DNA from 4 places in the Vibrio rotiferianus genome. Region 3 is predicted to be linked to each of the others. Evidence: predicted binding sites of a transcription regulator. Region 3 holds the regulator's gene; each other region holds the start of a gene.

Region 1 (5,929 bases), 1.0 Mb from region 3:
GTTACGGATTTCTGGAAGAATCACGTTCTCACGCGCTTCTTTAAGCATAAGAGCGTGTGAAGTGTTGTTGATGTCTTCAGAAGTACATGCAAAGTGGAAGAACTCGTTTACTGCGTGCAGTTCAGGAACGTCTGCTACTTTCTCTTTTAGGAAGTATTCAACCGCTTTAACGTCGTGGTTAGTTGTACGCTCGATCTCTTTGATACGGCGTGCATCTTCTTCAGAGAAGTTTGCAGCAAGGTCGTCTAGGAATTGGTTTGCTTCTGCGCTAAACGCTGGCACTTCTGCAATTTCAGCAGTAGCAGCAAGCTTTTGTAGCCAGCGGATTTCAACGATAGTACGGTATTTTAGTAGACCGTATTCACTGAAAATTTCGCGTAACGCAATTGTCTTGCTTCCGTAACGGCCGTCTACTGGTGAAACAGCAGTCAATGCTGACAGTTCCATGATGTTCTCCTGAATTGGGTTTCTAAATTTCGTGAGCTTTATACCAATAACTGTGGCAATTGTCACGAATATTGCGCAAACGTTTGCGCGAGATTTGTTTTGGTCTAAAAAAATGAGCTCGCGATAAACGCGAGCTGCTTACTAGATACCTTATTACATTCGAGCAAGAAGGATTTGCGCTTGCTCTACCATCTTTTTGCGTCCGAAGATTAGGTGGCGACGTTTACCGCCAACTTGACGCCAAAGTACTGCACTACGAATACCCGATAACAACAGCGCACGAACTTTGTGCTGGTTAGAGGTTTGTTGCAGTACCGATGGAGTACCAGTTACTTGAATACGAGGACCAATAGGGCTGACTACATCCAAGTAAATGCTTGCTAGGTTGCTGATCATTTGGTCATCTAGCAATTCAAAATGTTCCGTTTGACGCTGAGCCATTTGGATGCGATCACCAAGTTGTGACATTGCATCGTTACGACCCGATAGCTTGCGCTCTAATGCCATTAGGCTGATGATGTAGCGAGTGACTTCACTTCCCGATGGGGTGCTATCAATCCCTTTCACCAAGCATTCAAGACCCAGCTTAAGATCGGCTTCGCGACCGAAAACACCAATGGTGTTCGCTGGGCTAGTATTCAAAATGGCGTTAATTGACGTTTCAAAGGCATCTTGATCACAATGTCCGTCTCTCGCTACCTGCTGAACTAAAGCAACAGCTTGGCAGATACCTGCAAAAGCGATAGTACGGTCATAAAGTGTATTCGCCACGTAACGACTCCTAAGCTTGAGAATATTTAATGCGTTGCTCGATGATGCCGCCACCTAGGCACACGTCATCTTTATAGAACACAGCTGATTGACCTGGCGTCACAGCAATTTGTGGCTCGTCAAAGATCACTTTAATGTTTTCATCATCGATAGGGATGATTGTACAAGGAATATCTTCCTGACGGTAACGAGTTTTCACTGTGCACTTCATAACATCGCGAATTGGCTCACGATCTACCCAGTGAAGTTGTGATGCAAGTAGACCTTCTGATTTCAGCATTGGGTGGTCTTTACCTTGAACGGCAATCAAAACGTTACGTTTAAGATCTTTCTCGCCAACGAACCATGGGTCTTCGTTACCACCGCCGCCTTTACGGCCACCGATGTGTAGACCTTTACGCTGGCCTAGTGTGTGGTACATAAGGCCTTGGTGCTGACCAATCACTTCGCCCTCAGGTGTTTCAATATTACCTGGTTGAGCCGGAAGATATTTACCAAGGAACTCTGTGAACTTACGTTCTCCGATGAAACAGATACCCGTAGAGTCTTTCTTTTTCGCCGTGATTAGATCTTGTTCTTCCGCGATGCGGCGCACTTCTGGCTTCTCTAGATCACCCACAGGGAATAGGCTACGCGCAACTTGCTCGTGGCTTAGCGTGTATAGGAAGTAGCTTTGGTCTTTATTGCCATCTAGACCACGTAGCATCTGTGGCTTTTCACCGTTTTCTGGGAAAGAGCGACGCACGTAGTGACCCATTGCAATGTAATCAGCATCAAGCACTTCATCAGCGAATTCTAGGAATGCTTTGAACTTGATTTCTTTGTTACAAAGAATGTCTGGGTTTGGTGTACGGCCTGCTTTGTATTCAGCAAGGAAGTACTCAAATACATTATCCCAGTACTCAGCAGCAAAGTTGATGGTGTGTAGGTGAATGCCTAGCTTGTCACATACTGCCTGAGCATCAGCAAGATCTTCTGCTGCTGTACAATATTCTTCGTTGTCATCTTCTTCCCAGTTCTTCATGAACAGGCCTTCTACTTGGTAGCCTTGTTGCTTGAGAAGATACGCAGAAACAGATGAATCAACGCCGCCGGACATACCGACGATGACTTTCTTTTGGCTGTTATCAGACATTACTAAACACCACTTAAATAAACGGGACGCAGATTCTACCAGAATCCACAGGCCGGTGACAGATCCGAGATCGAAATCACACTTCGATTTGCTGCACTTTTCTCCAACAAAATCGCAAGTTGGTAATTTCATAAGTATAGAGATGGTATATATGGCATAGTTGGCAAAAATCCAAGAGGAAAAATCAAATGACCGAAGAAAACCAATTTATGCAAGAAGCTGAGTTGATTGAAATTGTCGAAAATCAACTCGAAGACAGCAACCCACTTAAAGTAAAAGAAACACTCATGCGCCTAATGATGACAGGCACACCACGTGAAGACGCGATTGCAATGATGGCGTGTGCGATGTCGATTGAGATTTTTGACGTGATGAAAAATGAAGGGGAGTTCAACTTAAAGCGTTATAGCGAGCACCTGGAGCAATTACCTGATCTAAGCTTTATGGAAGGTGAATAAGTAGCCTGAAAGAAAAAAATAGACTGCAAACGTTTGCTATAATTGCTTTTATTGCTGCTTTTATAACAGCGGTATAGAATCCGTTCTCCTTTTCATCCCTTATTCAGACAAACAATATGAAATTTCCTGGACAACGCAAATCGAAGCATTATTTTCCTGTTCATGCTCGCGACCCTTTAGTGAGTCAAGCACAAGAAAGCAAGAAAATGACGCGTACTCACATTATCGGTATTGATCAGACGTTGGTAGATATCGAAGCTAAAGTTACCACGGATGTAATCGAAAAATATGGTTTGAGTAAGGGACACTCGCTGGTAATTGATGATGCAACGGCAGAAGCGCTTTACCAGCAGCTAAAAGAAGACAACCTAATTACGAATGAGTATGCGGGCGGTACGATCGGTAACACGCTACATAACTACTCTGTATTGGCAGATGACCGCTCTACACTTCTAGGCGTTATGAGCCAGGATATCAAAATCGGTAGCTACGGTTACCGCTACCTATGTAATACGTCAAGCCGTATGGACTTAAACTACCTACAAGGTGTTGAAGGTGCAATCGGTCGTTGTTTTGCTCTTATTACTGAAGACGGTGAACGTACTTTCGCAATCAGCGAAGGCCAAATGAACCAACTTCACCCAGACAATATTCCTGAGAAAATCTTCAAGAGTGCATCTGCTCTGGTTCTCACAGCGTACCTAGTGCGTTGTAAAGAAGGCGACCCAATGCCTGAAGCAACCATGCGCGCGATTGAATACGCGAAGAAACACGACGTACCAGTGGTATTAACACTAGGTACTAAATTCGTTATTCAAGATGATCCTACATTCTGGCAAGAATTTATTCGCGATAACGTATCGGTTGTGGCAATGAATGAAGATGAAGCAGAGGCACTTACTGGTGAATCTGATCCATTGGCTGCGTCTGATAAAACATTAGAATGGGCTGATCTTGTATTATGTACAGCGGGCCCTGTTGGATTGTTTATGGCGGGTTATACAGAAGATGATGCTAAGCGCGAAACTTCACTTCCATTGCTTCCTGGCTCGATCGCGGAATTTAACCGCTACGAATTTAGCCGTCCAGCGAAAAAGGATGCAAGTGTAAACCCAATTAAAGTTTATTCTCATATTTCTCCTTATATGGGTGGCCCAGAGAAAATTAAAAATACCAATGGTGCTGGTGATGCTGCGTTATCTGCAGTACTTCATGATATGGCCGCAAATAAGTACCACAAAGAAAATGTGCCAAACTCCAGCAAGCATGCGCATCAGTTTTTAACGTATTCTTCGTTTTCGCAAGTATGTAAATACGCGAACCGTGCAAGCTATGAAGTGCTAGTGCAGCATTCTCCTCGTCTATCCCGTGGACTGCCTGAGCGAGAAGATAGCCTAGAAGAGGCGTACTGGGAGCGTTAACCGTTCTTCACCATGACTTTATAAGGCGCATATTTTTATGCGCCTTTTTTGTCTGAGCTTTCTGAGTTTAGTGAAGAATACAAATGTGTAAGAGATAAAAAAAGGCTCCTTAGAGGAGCCTTTTTAGTATGACTGTTGGTCGAGATTAGATTAGGAAATCATCTAGCGATTTACCGGCATCCAATTGCTCTTGAATTGCAGAAGGTGTACGGCCTTGGCCTGTCCAAGTTTTCTCTTCGCCAGTTGTATCTACATATTTGTATTTAGCTGGGCGTGGAGCGCGCTTAGACTTAGTTTTTGTTTTTGTTTCACCTGATAGTGCGCTAATTAGTGCATTAACGTCGATACCATCTTGGGCGATTTGTTCTGCAATTGCTGCTAGTTTTGCTTCTTGCTCTGCTTGTGCAGCGCGATCAGCTTCTTCAGCTTCTTTGCGTTCTTGAACTACGATAGTTAGTTTATCTAGTGCTTCTTCAAGTTGCTCTAGAGTTAGCTCACGTGAAAATGCGCGTAGGCTACGAATATTTAGAAGTGTTTTTGTCAGCTCAGACATAACTGTTCCTATTCTTTAAGTAGGGTGTTTGGTAATAATAATGCTAGTGATTAATTAAAACAAACAAAATAATAGAAATATTAAACTTTAATATTTAACGCCATCTTTCCGTGGTTGGCAAACAATAAATAAATTTTTCTATAAAAGTTCAATATTGGAGCGTACTGTTTAATATAAGTTCAAACTTATTTGGCCTAGTAAGCATTATTGGCTTTAATACTCAGCGGGAATCACTCTAATCATAAAGTTGTTAATCTATTCTTTAGGTGAAAGGCCGCTGTATGACCGATAGAATTTAAATATGCGATATGAGACTTACTCTTATTTGGGGAATTGCTCCTTTTCGAATGTTATGAGCTTAAATGCACAGTGCTAAAGGTAGAGTGTTTACGTCAACTTCTATTTATTTAATTAATGTGATTGCAGTTGCGTAATCCATGTTTCAGTTACATTTCATTTATAAATCATTGTGACGATTATTTATCGATTTAATTTAGTTTGATGTGTTGCATTGGTGGTCCTCATGAGTACAATGGCAAATACCTGATGCAATATTGCAGACAATATGTTGTTAATTTGTACAATTAATGGTTAATTGTTTGTTGTTGCCGTAGAGGCGCAGTCTCGAAGAGTAGCTATTATTGGGGTGATGCCAATGAATAATAGTGGAAGGCGAAGATTGCCGAAGTAAGTGGCCTATCGAAACCACTTGCTGGGGTTGTATCCGAAAGGAGCAACACTGCCATAGTATATAAACATTAAACTATGGAGCGCTACTGTAGGGTTGGGTGGAGTGTTCGCTTCCCTGTCGCTAAGTTCAACATGAGCACGTACCGTATGCTACGTGACTTGTCTGCAGTAGATCTCTAGCCAAACTTTGGTTTTTGAAGATCATGAATTTAATAGATTTTGCACATTCTCCTGTTTCGTTATTACCGCCTATTGTCGCACTGACGCTGGCGATTCTAACTCGACGTGTTTTAGTTTCTCTTGGTGTTGGTATCGTACTGGGTGCGGTGCTACTTAACGATTGGTCTATCGGTAACACGGTAGGTTATGTTAGCTCTCAAGTTTCTTCTGTCTTTATTGAAGACGGTGGTATTAATACTTGGAACATGAGCATTGTTGGCTTCCTAATCCTTTT
Region 2 (5,929 bases), 850 kb from region 3:
ACTGCGTAACCGCTGGCGTCGCATGCAACTTGAAGAAAGCTTGCGTGTAGAAGTAACACCAAAAAACATCCTAATGATTGGTCCAACTGGTGTGGGTAAAACTGAGATTGCTCGTCGTCTTGCAAAACTGGCTAACGCGCCGTTTATCAAAGTAGAAGCGACCAAGTTCACCGAAGTTGGCTACGTGGGTAAAGAAGTGGAAACCATTATCCGCGACCTAACAGATGTTGCCGTAAAGATGACCCACCAGCAAGCAATGGAAAAAGTTAAGTTCCGTGCAGAGGAGCTGGCTGAAGAGCGTATTCTTGACGCCCTACTGCCACCAGCTCGTGATGCTTGGGGTCAAGCTGAACAAACTGAAGACAGCTCAAACACTCGTCAAATTTTCCGTAAAAAACTCCGTGAAGGTAAGTTAGACGATAAAGAGATCGAAATCGACGTAGCTGCGCCACAAATGGGTGTGGAAATCATGGCTCCTCCAGGTATGGAAGAGATGACCAACCAACTGCAGGGCATGTTCCAAAACCTAGCTGGTGACACCAAGAAAAAGCGTAAGCTGAAAATCAAAGACGCAATGAAAGCGTTGGCGGAAGAAGAAGCGGCGAAACTGGTAAACCAAGAAGAACTGAAAGAATCTGCGATCTTCAACGTAGAGAACAACGGCATCGTATTTATCGACGAAATCGATAAGATTTGTAAGCGCGGTGAGAGCTCTGGCCCTGACGTGTCTCGTGAAGGTGTTCAACGTGATCTACTACCTCTGATCGAAGGTAGCACAGTATCAACCAAGCACGGTATGGTGAAAACAGATCATATCCTGTTTGTTGCTTCAGGTGCATTCCAAGTGGCAAAACCTTCTGATTTAATCCCAGAGCTACAAGGTCGTCTACCTATTCGTGTTGAGCTTGAAGCGCTAACTAGCAACGATTTCAAACGCATCCTAACTGAACCGAAAGCGTCTCTAACTGAGCAATACATTGCACTAATGAAGACAGAAGACGTGGACGTCGAGTTCACTGAAGATGGCATCACGCAAATCGCGGAAGCGGCATGGACAGTAAACGAAACCACTGAGAACATTGGTGCTCGCCGTCTACACACTGTGATGGAACGTCTGATGGATGAGATTTCTTACGATGCGACGGAAAAAGCCGGTGAGAAATTCGTCATCAACGCGGCATACGTGAAAGACCGCCTAGGCGATACGATTGAAGATGAAGATCTAAGTCGCTTCATTCTTTAACGAGCACTCTATAGAGTTCAAAGCCCAGAACCTTGTTTCTGGGCTTTTTCGTTCTTAATGACCGTTATTCTTGCTACCTTTGGAGCAAAAGAGTTCGTCATCCTAGCGAGCTCAAGCGAGACTAAGGATCTAATAACAACATTCACCGTCCCCCTCTCTTTCCAAGAAAGAGCGCTATTTTATTCCCTCAAATATGGAAACTGTGTTCCTTCTCCGTAACCCTTTGACTCTTAATTGAGTTGCGTCAGGTCAATAGCGTAACGGGCGCTTTGTGCTTATACTGGGCACATTGGTTACTAGCACGAAATATCCATGAAACAATCTTTACAGATCTGGCTTGAAGCCGCTCGTCCAAAAACATTACCACTGGCACTGGTATCGATTCTTACTGGGAGCGTACTCGCATATTCTGCGGGGCACTTTTCTCTTACGATCGCTATCATGGCATTTGTCACTGCCACGCTACTGCAAATTTTGTCTAACCTAGCGAACGATTATGGTGATGCTGTGCAAGGCACAGATAACGACAATCGCTTAGGTCCTCAGCGCGCGATGCAGTCTGGTGCAGTAACCGCAGACCAAATGAAGAAAGCGATCATCTTCAACATCATCCTGACTGCTATTGCAGGCTTAACTTTGGTGTTTTATGCCCTAAGCTCTTTTGAAAGTATCCTTACTTTTATCGGGTTAGGTATTCTTGCCATCCTAGCGGCAATTGCTTACACCATGGGCAGCAAGCCATACGGCTATGTTGGCTTGGGGGATCTCTCAGTATTCTTATTCTTTGGTTTACTTGGGGTCTCGGGGACGTACTTCCTTCACACTGGTCATGTGGATGCCACACTTTTCCTACCAGCGTTAGGTTGTGGCCTGCTAGCGGTTGCGGTACTGAACATCAACAACATGCGTGATATTGAAAACGACAGTGAATGCGGCAAACGCACCATGGCGGTTCGACTTGGCCAACGTAAAGCGAAGCAATACCACTTTATTTTGCTTGGCTCTGCCCTCGTAGCTTTTGCAAGCTATTTACTGATTCAAGGCAAGCCGGTTTGGATCAGCCTGCCATTCCTTGTCAGTGTGTATGTAGTCGCGCAGCACGGTAGAGCAGTATGGCAAACGCAGCAACCAGCACAAATTGCACCGATGATGCCCGTTGTCGTCAAATGCTCTCTGGTAACTAACGTTTTGTTTGCAACAATTGTGGTAGCTCAAACTCTCGTGAGTTAAAAAAGGAATGTCATTGCATTGACTTAATGCCTCTATATACTCAAAGACAACAGTTTCTGTTTAGAAAGGCACGCTATGGAATACAATACCTCAGCACTCTGTGATATCTATCTTGATCAGGTAGATGTGGTTGAACCGATGTTCAGTAACTTTGGTGGTCGCGCATCCTTCGCAGGACAAGTGACAACGATTAAGTGTTTTGAAGACAACACACTGATCCGCGAAACGTTAGAGCAAGATGGTATCGGGCGAGTATTGTTGATTGATGGTGGCGGCTCTCTACGCAGAGCATTAATCGATGCAGAAATCGCAACACTAGCCGAAGAGAATGAATGGGAAGGGATTGTCGTTTACGGGTGTGTCCGCGAAGTGGATGAACTTGAAGACATGAATCTAGGCATTCAAGCACTAGCCTCTATTCCTGTTGGTGCAGCTAACCAAGGTATCGGTGAAATTGACGTACCTGTGAACTTTGGCGGAGTCAGCTTCCTACCAGAAGATTACATCTACGCAGACAGCACCGGCATTATTCTTTCACCAGAGCCGCTCAACATTGATCTTGAACTAGATGCGGATGACGAAGAACAAGAGTTAAGTTAGCCAGCCTCAAATACACAAACACCCGCACATGGCGGGTGTTTTTGAATCTGGATGCAGAGTGGATTATTCCACTTCGTCCATCTTGCCAAGTAGTGCACGAATGCGCTCTTGCCATTGCGCGTGCTCTTGTTGAGCCTGCTGAGATTTTTGCTCAAGTTCTTCACGTTGTGAACGAAGCTCAGTCGCTTCAGTTTCAAGCTTTGCTTTGTCTTCTTTCAGCTCTTCAACTTCCATTTGAAGAAGAGTGATTGTGTCAACTGCAGTTTGAATTTTCGCTTCTAGTTTTTCTAGTACTTCAAAAGACATCTGGGCCTACCTTGATTATTCGGTTGGGATGAATCGTCATCGTTCATCTAATATAGCTTCATTCTACTCAGCGTAGCGTTCAGAAACACTTACTATATTCGATCTTTCGCATCATTCGGTTAAAAAATCAGCGCAATCTCACTAAACCTTGACTTTTCTTATCTACGAAGCATTTTTGCTCCTCTTTTTTGCCCATGATGAGCGCTAAAAGTCACTCTACATTGATCAAATTCAACTTAGATAGAGTTAAAGCTCAGCAAAAAGGCAAACGTTTACTTTGTGGTGTGATAGAATCGCCGCGCAAATTCTTCTTCCCCTGTTACTTGGAGACATCATGAAACGCGATTTAGCAATGGCATTTTCCCGTGTTACTGAAGGTGCAGCACTAGCTGGTTACAAATGGCTAGGCCGTGGCGACAAAAATGCAGCCGACGGTGCGGCTGTTGAGGTAATGCGCACCCTACTGAATAAAACAGACATCAGCGGTGAAATCGTTATTGGTGAAGGTGAGATCGATGATGCACCAATGCTCTACATCGGCGAACAAGTTGGTTGTGGTGGCGATGAAGTGGATATCGCAGTAGACCCAATCGAAGGCACCCGCATGACAGCGATGGGCCAATCGAACGCACTTGCTGTATTAGCTGCGGGCGAGAAAGGCAGCTTCTTGAAAGCGCCTGACATGTACATGGAGAAATTAGTAGTAGGCCCTGGCGCAAAAGGCGTTATCGACCTTGGCAAACCACTCAAAGAAAACCTAGAAAACGTCGCTAAAGCACTGAACAAATCTCTTGATACACTTGTTGTCATTACTCTTGCTAAACCTCGTCACGATGACGTGATCGCAGAGATGCAAGCAATGGGCGTTCGCGTATTCGCAGTGCCAGATGGTGATGTAGCCGCTTCTATCTTAACGTGTATGCCAGACAGCGAAGTAGACGTAATGTACTGCATCGGTGGTGCACCAGAAGGCGTAGTATCAGCTGCGGTTATCCGCGCGCTAGACGGTGACATGCACGGTCGCCTTCTTCCTCGCCACGAAGTAAAAGGTGATACGGAAGAAAACCGCATCTACGGCGCAGCAGAGCTTCAGCGCTGTGAAGAAATGGGTGTTAAAGCCAATGTCATTCTAAAAATGGAAGACATGGCGCGCAGCGACAACGTTGTGTTCTCAGCAACAGGCATCACTAAGGGTGACCTACTAGAAGGCATCTCTCGCCAAGGCAACATCGCAACGACAGAAACTCTATTGATCCGCGGCCGCTGTCGCACTATCCGCCGTATCAAATCTACGCACTACCTAGAGCGTAAAGATCCGGAAGTGCGAGATATTATTCTTTAAGTATTGTTCGAGGCTCCCACTCACTCTGAGTTGGAGCCTTTCTTTCCTTGTAAGTCATTCTAGCGAGCCTCAGCGAGACTAAGAATCTAGTTCCAGCAAGCTCTTAGCCTTTATTCCTACCCCAGACCACAGAATCAACGGATAATAGATTCTGAATCACACTCGTTCCTCGTTGTTCAGAATGACGATTACTTTAGCAAGCTAATAAACCAAAAGAATTCGTCATCCTAGCGGCTCAAGCGAGACTAAGGATCTATTATTAGCGCGCTGGGATTTATGAGCTTTATCACCTCTATAATGCTTGGAATGTAGATTCTGAATCACGTTCGTTCCTCGTTGTTCAGAATGACGATATATATTTGTTCGCATGAACATAGGCCCGACAAATCCCCACTCAAATTAAGTCAACACTTTTCTTTACTAACCCTATCGCGCATAATATGTACGGATGTATAAAGGTGGGTATATGAAGACCGTAGATAGGATTTTGCAAATCGTTAAGCGTGACGGGTCTGTCACAGCAAAACAACTCTCTTCTGAGCTGGGTATGACGACCATGGGTGCGCGTCAGCATCTGCAAGGCTTGGAAGATGACGGGATCCTGTCCACGTATGATATGAAAGTGAAAGTTGGTCGCCCAACTCGCCATTGGTCTTTGACACAAAAAGGTCACGAGCAATTTGCTGACCGACATGGCGAGCTCACCATTCAGTTTATCGAAGCGGTTGAACACATTTTTGGCAAAGACGGCCTCGACAAAGTGACCTCAGAGCGAGAAAAGCTTACCCAGCAGAACTATCAACAGCACATCGAACAATGTGATTCACTAGAAAGCAAGCTTAGAACGCTAGTGTCTCTTCGTGAACAAGAAGGGTATATGGCGGAGCTTGAACAAGATGAACACGGCTTTATTCTTATTGAAAACCATTGCCCTATCTGCAAAGCAGCCACTCGTTGCCCGAGTTTGTGCTCATCTGAACTCAATGTCTTTCAATCTCTACTGGGTGACAATACCACCATAGAACGAACCGAACACATCATCAGTGGTCAACGACGTTGTGTATATCGCATCTACCAGTAAATGAACTCAATACACCTCAAACACAACCCGTCTTAAAACTGAGACCATCTAAACGTTACCACTGACAACAGCCAGAACTGAATTACGCTTACTTTACTATCATTAAAAATGTTCCAGATGGAATTGG
Region 3 (5,929 bases):
AAAGCTCATTTTGTCAGGCTACGCTGGAGGGTCAGAGCTCAGCCATGCTCGTATGATGGCTAACGTAGCCCTTTCTCTTGGAGTGGCCAAATCCGATATCATCTTACTTGAAGATGCGAAAGATACCTGGGAAGAAGCCAGACAAGCTGCAGCATTCGTAAAACAGAAAGATATTGTACTGGTCACTTCAGCAAGCCATATGAAGCGCGCAATGTACGAGTTTCGTGCAGCAGGGATCAAGCCCATTCCAGCGCCAACCAACTTCTTGGCTGTGGCTGATGTCAACCAACCTTGGCATCGCTATGCTCCAAAAGCACAGTACCTAGAACAAACGGAACGATACTGGCACGAAACACTGGGTATTATCTGGCAGCACCTACGCGACAATATTGGCCAGGCGCCAGTCGAAGAAGCGCATTAAGCCGGCTTCAAAACTAAACCAACAGGCACAAAAAAGGAGAGCATTGCTCTCCTTTTTCTTTAACGCGTTGATTTAAGTCAGCAGACTCTAGTCACCTGCGAACATGTAGCCTTCACCATGAACGGTCACAAAGATTTGTGGGTTCTTTGGATCAAACTCCATCTTAGCGCGCATACGTCGAATAAGAACGTCGATAGTACGATCGTTTGGCGCATCCACTCGGTGGCTGATCATATTCAAAATACGCTCTCGGCTTAATACCTGATTTGGGTATGAAGACAATGCAACTAACAGCTCATACTCTGCTTTCGTTAGTTTCACTGGCTCACCATTGCGGCTTAGAGCACGACGCTGAATATCAAACGTCCACTCACCGAAGCGCACTATGTGTTCTTCATTCGTATCATTTGCTGCTTTTTGTGAACCGTTACGAGCCGCTGAGATACGCCACAGCAAGTTTTTAACGCGAACCAATAATTCCCTTAGTTCAAAAGGCTTTGTTACATAATCGTCTGCGCCCATTTCTAGGCCAACGATTTTGTCAATGCTATCCGTGCGTCCTGTCACTAATATGATGCCGATATCTGATTGGCTGCGTAATTCACGCGTAAGCATAAGGCCATCTTCACCCGGCAGGTTAATATCCAGCATGATCAAATCTACATCGCCTTCTTGAAGCACTTCGCGCATTTCAGCACCGCTTTCTGCTTCACTAACTTTGTAACCTTCATTTTGGAAATAGCCCGCAAGCTTACTGCGAGTTACAACATCATCTTCTACGACTAATACGTGATAGCTCATTTACACCACTTTCTGTCTTTTTTATCTTCCAAGACGTATTCTATTCATAACTAGTAACATATCTAGTAATAGTTACAATAAAAAGCAAGATTTTGTGGATTTATTGATGCAAAACAAGCTTATTTGCCGCCATTCATAAACATGCATATTTCCCAATAAACCATAACAATTATAGTTACTGCTATTCATTTTAATTGTTTACACTTAGGGGATAACTATTTGGGAGCAAAAAAATGCAAGAAGTGAAAGCTTTTAACGAAAAACGAGCTGAGATTTATTGGTGGTTTTCTAGCCTGTTCGCAAAAGAGCTAACAGACAAGGAGCTGGAATCTTATCATAGTGTTGAAATTCGAAGCTTTTTAGCTGGTTTGGGTGAAAATGAAACACTCAAACCATCGGTTGATGCCCTTGTTGATGCGCTTAATCGCCTACAAGATCGTGAAGATGCTCAATTAGAGCTAGCTGCGGACTTCTGTGAACTTTTTCTTAAAACAGAAAAGCACGGTGCGCTACCTTATGCCTCAATGTACATCGGTGAATCTGGTTTATTAAATGATAAACCAGCAGAAGAGATGGAAAAGCTGATGGCAGACTTTGGTGTGCAAGTTGACGAAAATCTAAAAGAGCCTGCGGATCATTTAGCAGTCGAGTTAGATTTTTTAGGCAATATGATTATCCGCTCAAATGAACTCGAGCAGGAAAAACACATGGAAGATGCGTTCGAAAAGCAAAATGAGTTCATCCAGCAACACCTTTTGACATGGCTACCTCAGTTTGCCGCTAAATGTAAGCAATTCGATGAATTTGGCTTCTATGTTAGTGTCGCGCAACTATTAATTGCATTTTGTAAACTGGACAGCACCTACCTTCTTGGTGAATAATTGCCGCCTATTTTGGGGAGTCTGTCATTCAGACTCCCTATTTTATTCGTTTGTTTTTAATCTGGCGCAGAGAAATACAATCCATTTAGCCGTTAAACTGTGACCTCCGAGGCACAAAACAACCACCTAAAACATTGCCAGCTTGCCCGCATCAGTCTAAAATGTGAGCGCAAACGATTAAATATGATTTATATGTAAACCGCTGAAATAAAGCGGTTTTTGTGTTTTCTTAACAGGATTGCTGACCAATTCCTCACTTAGTATAAGAAAGGAATATGAGACTCAGCGATAAATGTTGCTACAAACCTTTTTATACCGATTTCGGAACAACCGCTGCCAAATATCTCAGCAATGCCCCTATTCGCAGTTGCTCGGTTTGCGCAAGACCCTAAGCGTATGGTTGTCTTCACTACGGTATTTACAGTAGCTCGATACAGGACATCATTTATGGCCACTATTAAAGACGTTGCTCGCTTAGCCGGCGTTTCTACCACTACGGTTTCGCACGTAATTAATAAAACTCGCTTTGTTGCAGAAGCAACTCAAGAAAAAGTAATGAAAGCGGTGGATGAACTTAATTACGCACCAAGTGCCGTTGCGCGCAGTTTAAAGTGCAACTCAACTCGTACCATCGGTATGCTAGTAACTCAATCTACCAACCTGTTCTTCTCTGAAGTGATCGATGGTGTTGAGAGCTACTGTTACCGTCAAGGTTACACTCTTATCCTATGTAACACGGGCGGTATTTACGAGAAGCAACGTGACTACATCCGCATGCTCGCTGAAAAGCGTGTAGATGGCATTCTAGTAATGTGTTCTGACCTGACGGAAGAACTAAAAGAGATGCTTGATCGTCACTCAGACATACCTAAAGTTGTGATGGACTGGGGTCCAGAAAGCTCACAAGCAGACAAGATCATTGATAACTCAGAAGAAGGCGGTTACATCGCGACAAAATATCTGATCGACAATGGTCACACAGACATCGCGTGTTTAAGCGGTCACTTCGAAAAAGCTGCGTGCCAAGAGCGTATTGCGGGTTATCGCCGTGCAATGGCAGAAGCAAACCTTGCGGTTAACGAAGATTGGATTCTTGAAGGCAACTTTGAATGTGATACCGCTGTGCTAGCGGCAGATAACATTACTGCAATGGAAAAACGCCCTACCGCAGTTTTCTGTTTCAATGACACTATGGCACTTGGCTTGATGAGCCGCCTTCAGCAGAACGGTATCAAGGTACCAGATGATGTTTCTGTTATCGGCTATGACAACATTGAGCTGGCAGAGTACTTCTCACCACCACTAACGACTATCCACCAACCAAAACGTCGTGTGGGTAAAAACGCGTTTGAGATCCTACTAGAGCGTATCAAAGATAAAGAACACGAAAAACGAGTGTTTGAAATGCAGCCAGAGATCGTGATTAGAAATACGGTTAGAAAGCTCAACTAGTCTTTAGGTAGTACTCGTTTACTCATCATAAAAGCACCCACATGGGTGCTTTTTTATTTCACAATTCATCCGCGGCAACAGGTTTGTATGTAAAACTTTGCGGGCTTGTTATTTCTTCGTGCACTCTACTCTCTAGTACTGACCTTTTTCTGGTAGACCACTTTGTTAATCTATGAAACTTAACTCACGAAAAAATAACTATTAATTGAACTAAGATCACATTTATAAACGCAGAGTGTGATATTAGTCCAATATAGCAAGTATGCTCTCAGTGTCACGCACAGGGCAAACCACTCTAAAGAGTGGGACGCAAAGCTTCCGGCCTAAACTATCGCATGAGATAGCATGGTAGCGGGGTTACCGATGGCAAGTATGCATATGACGAGTTTACCCTTTAATGACATTGTGTCTGCATGCGTTTGCTAATCTCTCGGACCTGATTTTTGGTGGCGTAATTTAAATTACACCGAGATAACACATCATGGATAAACCGATACTCAAAGACTCTATGAAGCTTTTTGAGGTGCTTGGTACGATCAAGTCACGCTCAATGTTTGGCGGCTTTGGCCTTTTTGCTGATGAAACAATGTTTGCATTAGTCGTTAACAACCAGCTTCATATCAGAGCAGATAAAAAGACATCTTCAGACTTTGAAACTCAGGGACTTAAACCTTACGTATACAAGAAGCGTGGATTTCCTGTTGTTACTAAGTACTACGCCGTTTCACCAGACCTTTGGGATACACCACAACACTTAGTGGAAGTAGCCAAAAGTTCACTCGAAACTGCAAAGCTTGAAAAAGAACAGCAAGCCAGTTCTAAACCAACGCGTTTAAAAGACCTACCGAATCTTAGACTAGCGACAGAGAGAATGCTTAAAAAAGCTGGTATTGACTCTGTCACTCAGCTCGAAGAACAAGGTGCGCTAAACGCCTATAAAGCGATCCAGGAAACGCATACCGCTTCTGTAAGCATCGAGTTACTGTGGGCCCTTGAAGGCGCTATTAACGGTACTCATTGGAGCGTTGTTCCTCAGTCTCGCCGAGAAGAGCTAATTAACCACCTCTCATAATACAAGTTTGAGCTCCAGGTATTCATAAACCGCAGTTTTACACTGCGGTTTTTTTTTGAAATTTTTTCTCACTCCATTCTGTCTTATTATCTAAGAAGCAGAGATGGAATGATAGATATGAATAAGAAACTGATTTTAGGACTGATCCTACTCGCGACGATTATCTTTTTAGGTGTGAATTTTGGTCAATATCTAACCCTAGAAAATGCCAAGGCGCAGCAAGAGGCGTTGAATGCTTTTATTAGCCAAAACTTCGTATTTGCTGCAGCAACGTATTTCTTTGCGTATATAGCTATCACCGCTTTCTCCATTCCCGGAGCTGCCGTAGTAACGCTTCTGGGTGCTGCTCTATTTGGTTTCTGGACCAGTCTCTTATTGGTTTCTTTTGCCAGCACTATTGGTGCGACCATTGCTTTCCTTAGCAGCCGTTACTTACTGCGAGAGTGGGTACAAGGCAAGTTTGGTAATAAGCTAGGTGCGATCAACGAAGGCGTTGAGAAAGACGGCTCGTTTTATCTCTTCTCACTACGTCTTATTCCCGTCTTCCCATTTTTCCTTATCAACTTACTGATGGGTTTGACACCAATAACCATTGCACGATTCTACCTCACTAGCCAAGTTGGTATGTTGCCAGGTACAGCAGTTTATCTGAACGCTGGTACTCAATTAGCCACCATAGATAGTCTTTCTGGCATTGTGTCACCCACCGTACTTGCGTCATTTGCCTTACTTGGTTTGTTTCCAATCATTGCCAAATGGGTTATGAGTAAGATTCGCCCAACTCAAGTTCAGCAAAATGGAAACGCTCAATGAAAATCTTCATCGCGAGAAACCCAGCTGAAGCTCACATAGTCTGTGAGCTTCTCAAGACCGAGCAAATTGGCTGTGAAGTTCGAGGTGAAGGAATGTTTGGGCTAAAGGGCGAATTGCCGTTTGGTGACGATACAGACCCCTATATTTGGCTTTTACATCCAGAGCAACAGTTGAAAGCTGCTGCTATTGTTGAAGATTACCAAAAACAAGCAAATCAGACTTATCGAGATTGGCGGTGTCCAAAATGTTCAGAGATAAATGAGGGGCAGTTTGGTGCGTGTTGGCAATGCGGATATCAAATCGGGGACCAGTGATATATCCCCTACTTTTTCCATTGCTTTGACCTAGCGTTGTGTTAAGCAGCTAAACTTTGCTGCTTGATAAACTCGATGGAATGTTGGTTAAAATCATCTGGTCTTTCTACATTGCATACGTGGCCACAATCGGGGATTTCGCGTAATACACTCTGCTTATGCACTGCGACCATCT
Region 4 (5,929 bases), 1.7 Mb from region 3:
GCTTCCCATGGGAACTCTTCGCGACCGAAGTGACCGTATGCTGCTGTCTTCTTGTAGATTGGTTGAAGAAGGTTAAGCATTTCTTGTAGACCGTATGGACGTAGGTCGAAGTGTTGACGAACCGCTTCAATGATGATGTCGTGAGATACTTTTTCAGTACCGAACGTTTCAACCATGATAGACGTTGGATCAGCAACACCGATTGCGTAAGAAAGTTGGATTTCACAGCGGTCAGCCATGCCAGCTGCTACGATGTTTTTCGCTACGTAACGTGCTGCGTAAGCTGCAGAGCGGTCTACTTTCGATGGATCTTTACCAGAGAATGCACCACCACCGTGACGAGCTGCGCCGCCGTAAGTATCTACGATGATTTTACGACCAGTTAGACCACAGTCACCCATTGGACCACCGATAACGAAACGACCGGTTGGGTTAATGAAGAAGTTTGTGTCTTTGCTAATCCACTCTGAAGGTAGTACTGGCTTGATGATCTCTTCCATTACTGCTTCACGTAGGTCTGGAGTAGAGATTGAGTCACAGTGTTGAGTTGAAAGAACAACTGCGTCGATACCAACGATCTTACCTTGGTCGTACTGGAACGTTACCTGAGATTTAGCGTCTGGACGCAACCAAGGTAGTGTGCCGTTTTTACGTACTTCCGCTTGTTTTTGAACAAGACGGTGAGAGTAAGTAATTGGAGCTGGCATTAGGATTTCAGTTTCGTTTGTTGCGTAACCGAACATGATGCCTTGGTCGCCCGCGCCTTGCTCTTTAGGATCAGATTTATCAACACCTTGGTTGATGTCTGGAGATTGCTTACCGATGGTGTTTAGAACTGCACACGAGTTTGCGTCGAAGCCCATGTCAGAATGAACATAGCCGATCTCACGTACTGTTTCACGAGTCAATTCTTCAATATCAACCCATGCAGAAGTCGTGATCTCACCACCAACCATTACCATGCCGGTTTTTACGTAAGTTTCACAAGCAACGCGTGCTTTTGGGTCTTGCTCAAGGATTGCATCAAGAACTGCGTCAGAGATTTGGTCTGCGATTTTATCTGGATGACCTTCTGATACTGACTCAGAAGTGAACAGGTGCTTAGCCATGATAGCTCCAATCTTTAGGTTTACTCATGGCTAACTAACGCAAGCTTGCCACGAAAAATACAATACAGTTTGTAGGTGTTTCTACATCTAGACGTCTATTTTAATTTCCCACGGTCGAATTACAAGCTCTTTTTCGATTTGAATTCGTCTAGCTTATTACCCAATCGTTTGCTTTTGATGGGGTGAATTTTTAATAAATTCACCAGTAACTCCAAAAAGATTGAGTTAAAACCGCAAAAATGGTGAGTAAAACGTTTGCAGTCAGATTTTGGCTTTGAGAGAATATTGCCCGCACTTTTATACTCAGCTCGCTAGATGAAAGTGCCCACATTCCTTTATCAATTCGCTTAATGCACTCAGGAGCAGACATGTCTTCTCGTAAACATCTGGCAAATGCAATCCGCGCTCTTAGCATGGATGGTGTTCAACAAGCTAACTCTGGCCACCCAGGCGCACCTATGGGTATGGCTGATATCGCTGAAGTTCTTTGGCGTTCTCACCTAAACCACAACCCAGCTAACCCAGAGTGGGCTGACCGCGACCGTTTCGTACTGTCTAACGGTCACGGCTCTATGCTGATTTACTCTCTACTGCACCTGAGCGGTTACGAGCTGTCTATCGACGATCTTAAGAACTTCCGCCAGCTTCACTCTAAGACTCCTGGTCACCCAGAGTACGGCTACGCACCTGGTATCGAGACAACAACAGGTCCTCTAGGTCAAGGCATTACTAACGCTGTTGGTATGGCTATGGCTGAGAAAGCGCTAGCAGCTCAGTTCAATAAAGAAGGCCACGACATCGTTGACCACTTCACTTACGTGTTTATGGGCGACGGCTGTCTGATGGAAGGTATCTCGCACGAGGCATGTTCTCTTGCTGGTACACTAGGCCTTGGTAAACTGATTGCATTCTGGGATGACAACGGCATCTCTATCGATGGTCACGTTGAAGGTTGGTTCTCTGACGATACACCTAAGCGTTTTGAATCTTACGGCTGGCACGTAATCCCTGCTGTAGATGGTCACGACTCTGAAGCGATCAACGCAGCAATCATCGCTGCGAAAGCAGATCCTCGTCCAACACTTATCTGTACTAAAACTATCATCGGTTTTGGTTCACCAAACAAATCTGGTTCACACGATTGTCACGGTGCACCACTAGGTGCTGAAGAAATCGCAGCAGCGCGTGAATTCCTAGGTTGGGAACACCCAGCATTTGAAATCCCTGCAGACGTATACGCTGAGTGGGATGCTAAAGCGGCAGGTTCTGAGAAAGAAGCTGCTTGGAACGCAAAGTTTGAAGCATACGCAGCGGCTTACCCAGCTGAAGCAGCAGAGCTTAAGCGTCGTCTAAACGGCGAACTTCCTGCAGAATGGGAAGAGAAAGCAAACCAAATCATTGCTGACCTTCAAGCAAACCCAGCGAACATCGCATCACGTAAAGCATCTCAAAACGCACTAGAAGCGTTTGGTCAAATGCTTCCAGAGTTCATGGGCGGCTCAGCTGACCTAGCGCCTTCTAACCTGACTATGTGGTCTGGCTCTAAGTCTCTAGAAGCGAACGACTTCTCTGGTAACTACATCCACTACGGTGTACGTGAATTCGGTATGACAGCGATCATGAACGGTATCGCACTACACGGTGGTTTCGTTCCTTACGGCGCAACATTCCTAATGTTCATGGAATACGCACGTAACGCTATGCGTATGGCTGCTCTGATGAAAGTTCAGAACATCCAAGTTTACACGCACGACTCTATCGGTCTTGGCGAAGATGGTCCAACTCACCAACCAGTTGAGCAAATCGCGTCTCTACGTCTGACTCCAAACATGAGCACATGGCGTCCATGTGACCAAGTTGAGTCTGCGGTAGCTTGGAAACTAGCAATTGAACGTAAAGATGGTCCATCAGCACTTATCTTCTCTCGTCAAAACCTAGCACAACAAGAGCGTACTGCTGAGCAAGTTGCAGATATCGCAAAAGGTGGTTACATCCTGAAAGACAGCGATGGTAAGCCTGAGCTGATCCTAATCGCGACTGGTTCAGAAGTTGAGCTAGCTGTGAAAGCAGCAGAACAACTAACCGCTGAAGGTAAGAAAGTACGTGTTGTTTCAATGCCATCAACAGATGCATTCGACAAACAAGACGCGGCTTACCGTGAATCAGTACTGCCATCAGACGTAACAGCACGTATCGCTGTAGAAGCGGGCATTGCAGACTTCTGGTACAAGTACGTTGGCTTCGACGGTCGTATCATCGGTATGACAACATTCGGTGAATCTGCGCCAGCTGACCAACTGTTCGAAATGTTTGGTTTCACTGTAGAAAACGTAGTGAATACAGCAAAAGAACTATTAGCGTAATTTAGCGCTAGAAATGAAAAACCGAGCGTTAGTGCTCGGTTTTTTTGTGCCTATTCAAATTCATTTCCCCAGTTATCCTTCTCTTTGTGTCCACATTCCTTACAAGTGACATAACGATCCATATCGTAATAGTGACCGCCGTTTATCAGGGTATGAGCCCAAAGTTTTAAGGTTCCAAGAATCGATTTATCCGTATCGTAACTGCTTGGTTTACGGACCAGCACCTCTGAGTGTGGTGTTTCTCTATTGCATCGCTTGCAAAAGTGAGCAGCGGGAAAACCTGACATACGCGTTTCCTTTTGGTGGTCAAACAAGGAGTTAAAGTGCCAAGCGAAACATGCGGTGTCAGAAATTAATATATTAGTGCAGTGAATGTTTCGTGAAGTGAAAAGATAGTTTACCGCGAGTGAGATCACTTACTTAATGCGTTCAGTCTGCGTATCAGGTACTATCTGTGCCACGAATTTTTAGTGAGGCGAAGGATAAATGCTAAAGGTTGCGATCAATGGATTTGGGCGTATCGGTCGTAATGTACTGCGAGCAGTATATGAGAGTGGTAAGCACCAACAGATTAAGGTTGTGGCGGTAAATGAGCTGGCACAACCAGAAGCGATGGCTCATCTTCTTCAATATGACACCAGCCATGGCCGCTTTGGAAAGAAAATCTCTCATGATCAACAGCACCTCTTTGTTCACCATGACAGTGGCGAGTTTGACCCCATCCGTATCCTTCACCTTGCTGAGATTGAATTATTACCATGGCGTGACCTCGAAGTTGATATTGTTCTCGACTGTACTGGTGTCTTCGGCTCACAAGCAGATGGCCAAGCCCACATTGAAGCTGGCGCTCAAAAAGTACTGTTTTCACACCCTGGTGCGAGCGATCTCGATAACACCATTATCTACGGTGTGAACCACGAAACTCTGAAAGACGAACACCGCGTGGTGTCCAATGGTTCATGTACCACCAACTGCATCGTTCCAATTATCAAAGTCTTGGATGAAGCCTTCGGCATTGAGTCTGGCACCATCACAACCATTCATTCTTCAATGAACGATCAGCAAGTTATCGATGCTTACCATAATGATTTGCGTCGCACACGCGCGGCCAGTCAATCCATCATTCCAGTTGATACCAAGTTGCATAAGGGGATTGAAAGAATCTTCCCGAAATTTTCCAACAAATTTGAAGCAATTTCGGTTCGAGTACCAACTGTAAACGTCACTGCGATGGATTTAAGTGTCACAATTAGTACAAATGTGAAAGTTAATGACGTAAATCAAACCATTGTTAACGCATCTCAGTGTACATTACGTAACATTGTTGACTATACTGAATCGCCACTCGTTTCTATCGACTTTAACCACGATCCCCATAGTGCAATTGTGGATGGAACTCAGACCAGAGTGAGTAATGGGCAACTCGTAAAAATGCTCGTTTGGTGCGATAACGAATGGGGCTTTGCTAACCGGATGCTGGATACCGCCTTAGCAATGCAAGCTTCTTCACAAGTGGAGCAATAAGAGTGAAGTAGCGATGGAGAAAATTTTTATTTTAGACCTTGAAATAAATTTGACGTATCTCCATATCAATAACCAGTTTGAAGAATTAACGGGCTTGGCAGGATTGCCGGGTTTTTAAAAACTTTAATTATTTAATATTTGAGAGGACACATCATGTCTGTAATCAAGATGACTGACCTGGATCTTGCAGGTAAACGTGTATTTATCCGTGCTGACCTAAACGTGCCAGTAAAAGACGGTAAAGTAACTTCTGATGCACGTATCATCGCATCTCTTCCAACTATCAAGCACTGTCTAGAAGCAGGCGCTAAAGTAATGGTTACTTCTCACCTAGGTCGCCCAACTGAAGGTGAATACGCTGAAGAGTTCTCTCTACAACCTGTAGTTAACTACCTAAACGACGCACTAGATTGCGAAGTTAAACTTGCGAAAGACTACCTAAACGGTCTAGAGCTAAACGCTGGTGAACTAGTTGTTCTTGAAAACGTTCGCTTCAACAAAGGCGAGAAGAAAAACGAAGAAGAACTATCTAAGCAATACGCTTCTCTATGTGACATCTTCGTAATGGACGCGTTCGGTACGGCTCACCGTGCACAAGCATCTACTCACGGTGTTGGTATGCACGCAGATGTAGCATGTGCTGGTCCTCTACTAGCGAACGAACTAGAAGCACTAGGCAAAGCAATGGACAAGCCAGCTCGTCCGATGGTTGCTATCGTAGGTGGTTCAAAAGTTTCTACTAAGCTAACTGTTCTTGAGTCTCTATCTAAAATCGCTGACCAACTAGTTGTTGGTGGTGGTATTGCTAACACATTCATCGCAGCTGCTGGTCACAACGTTGGTAAGTCTCTATACGAAGCAGACCTAGTTGAAACAGCTAAGAAGCTAATGGACGAGTGTGCAATTCCAGTAGCAACTGACGTTGCATGTGCG

The links. The regulator PurR, encoded in region 3, represses purine synthesis genes. The targets are predictions, from matches to a motif close to TNANGNAAACGTTTNCNTNA.
Region 1: BSZ04_RS13660 (inosine/guanosine kinase) is a predicted target of PurR. The motif match lies at 2,833-2,852, and genes of this name have one in related genera.
Region 2: glpX (class II fructose-bisphosphatase) is a predicted target of PurR. The motif match lies at 3,640-3,659, and genes of this name have one in related genera.
Region 4: metK (methionine adenosyltransferase) is a predicted target of PurR. The motif match lies at 1,266-1,285, and genes of this name have one in related genera.

Annotation. Positions count from the first base shown of each region.
Region 1 is NZ_CP018312.1:983,724-989,652, forward strand. Features, by position in the region: gene purB (adenylosuccinate lyase) at 1-447, opposite strand, end outside; gene hflD (high frequency lysogenization protein HflD) at 601-1,218, opposite strand; gene mnmA (tRNA 2-thiouridine(34) synthase MnmA) at 1,229-2,353, opposite strand; gene BSZ04_RS13655 (hypothetical protein) at 2,542-2,811, shown strand; gene BSZ04_RS13660 (inosine/guanosine kinase) at 2,928-4,232, shown strand; gene BSZ04_RS13665 (H-NS family histone-like protein) at 4,378-4,785, opposite strand; lysine riboswitch at 5,389-5,569, shown strand; gene tet(35) (tetracycline efflux Na+/H+ antiporter family transporter Tet(35)) at 5,679-5,929, shown strand, end outside.
Region 2 is NZ_CP018312.1:2,833,152-2,839,080, forward strand. Features, by position in the region: gene hslU (HslU--HslV peptidase ATPase subunit) at 1-1,243, shown strand, start outside; gene BSZ04_RS22285 (1,4-dihydroxy-2-naphthoate polyprenyltransferase) at 1,556-2,473, shown strand; gene rraA (ribonuclease E activity regulator RraA) at 2,549-3,073, shown strand; gene zapB (cell division protein ZapB) at 3,137-3,379, opposite strand; gene glpX (class II fructose-bisphosphatase) at 3,714-4,721, shown strand; gene BSZ04_RS22305 (helix-turn-helix transcriptional regulator) at 5,188-5,802, shown strand.
Region 3 is NZ_CP018312.1:1,987,060-1,992,988, forward strand. Features, by position in the region: gene elyC (envelope biogenesis factor ElyC) at 1-421, shown strand, start outside; gene torR (two-component system response regulator TorR) at 509-1,222, opposite strand; gene torD (molecular chaperone TorD) at 1,456-2,103, shown strand; gene purR (HTH-type transcriptional repressor PurR) at 2,551-3,555, shown strand; cyclic di-GMP riboswitch class I at 3,830-3,920, shown strand; gene BSZ04_RS18300 (TfoX/Sxy family DNA transformation protein) at 4,037-4,627, shown strand; gene BSZ04_RS18305 (TVP38/TMEM64 family protein) at 4,745-5,440, shown strand; gene BSZ04_RS18310 (putative signal transducing protein) at 5,437-5,754, shown strand; gene BSZ04_RS18315 (alpha/beta fold hydrolase) at 5,796-5,929, opposite strand, start outside.
Region 4 is NZ_CP018312.1:314,279-320,207, forward strand. Features, by position in the region: gene metK (methionine adenosyltransferase) at 1-1,109, opposite strand, end outside; gene tkt (transketolase) at 1,478-3,472, shown strand; gene BSZ04_RS10565 (hypothetical protein) at 3,523-3,759, opposite strand; gene epd (erythrose-4-phosphate dehydrogenase) at 3,959-4,996, shown strand; gene BSZ04_RS10575 (phosphoglycerate kinase) at 5,150-5,929, shown strand, end outside.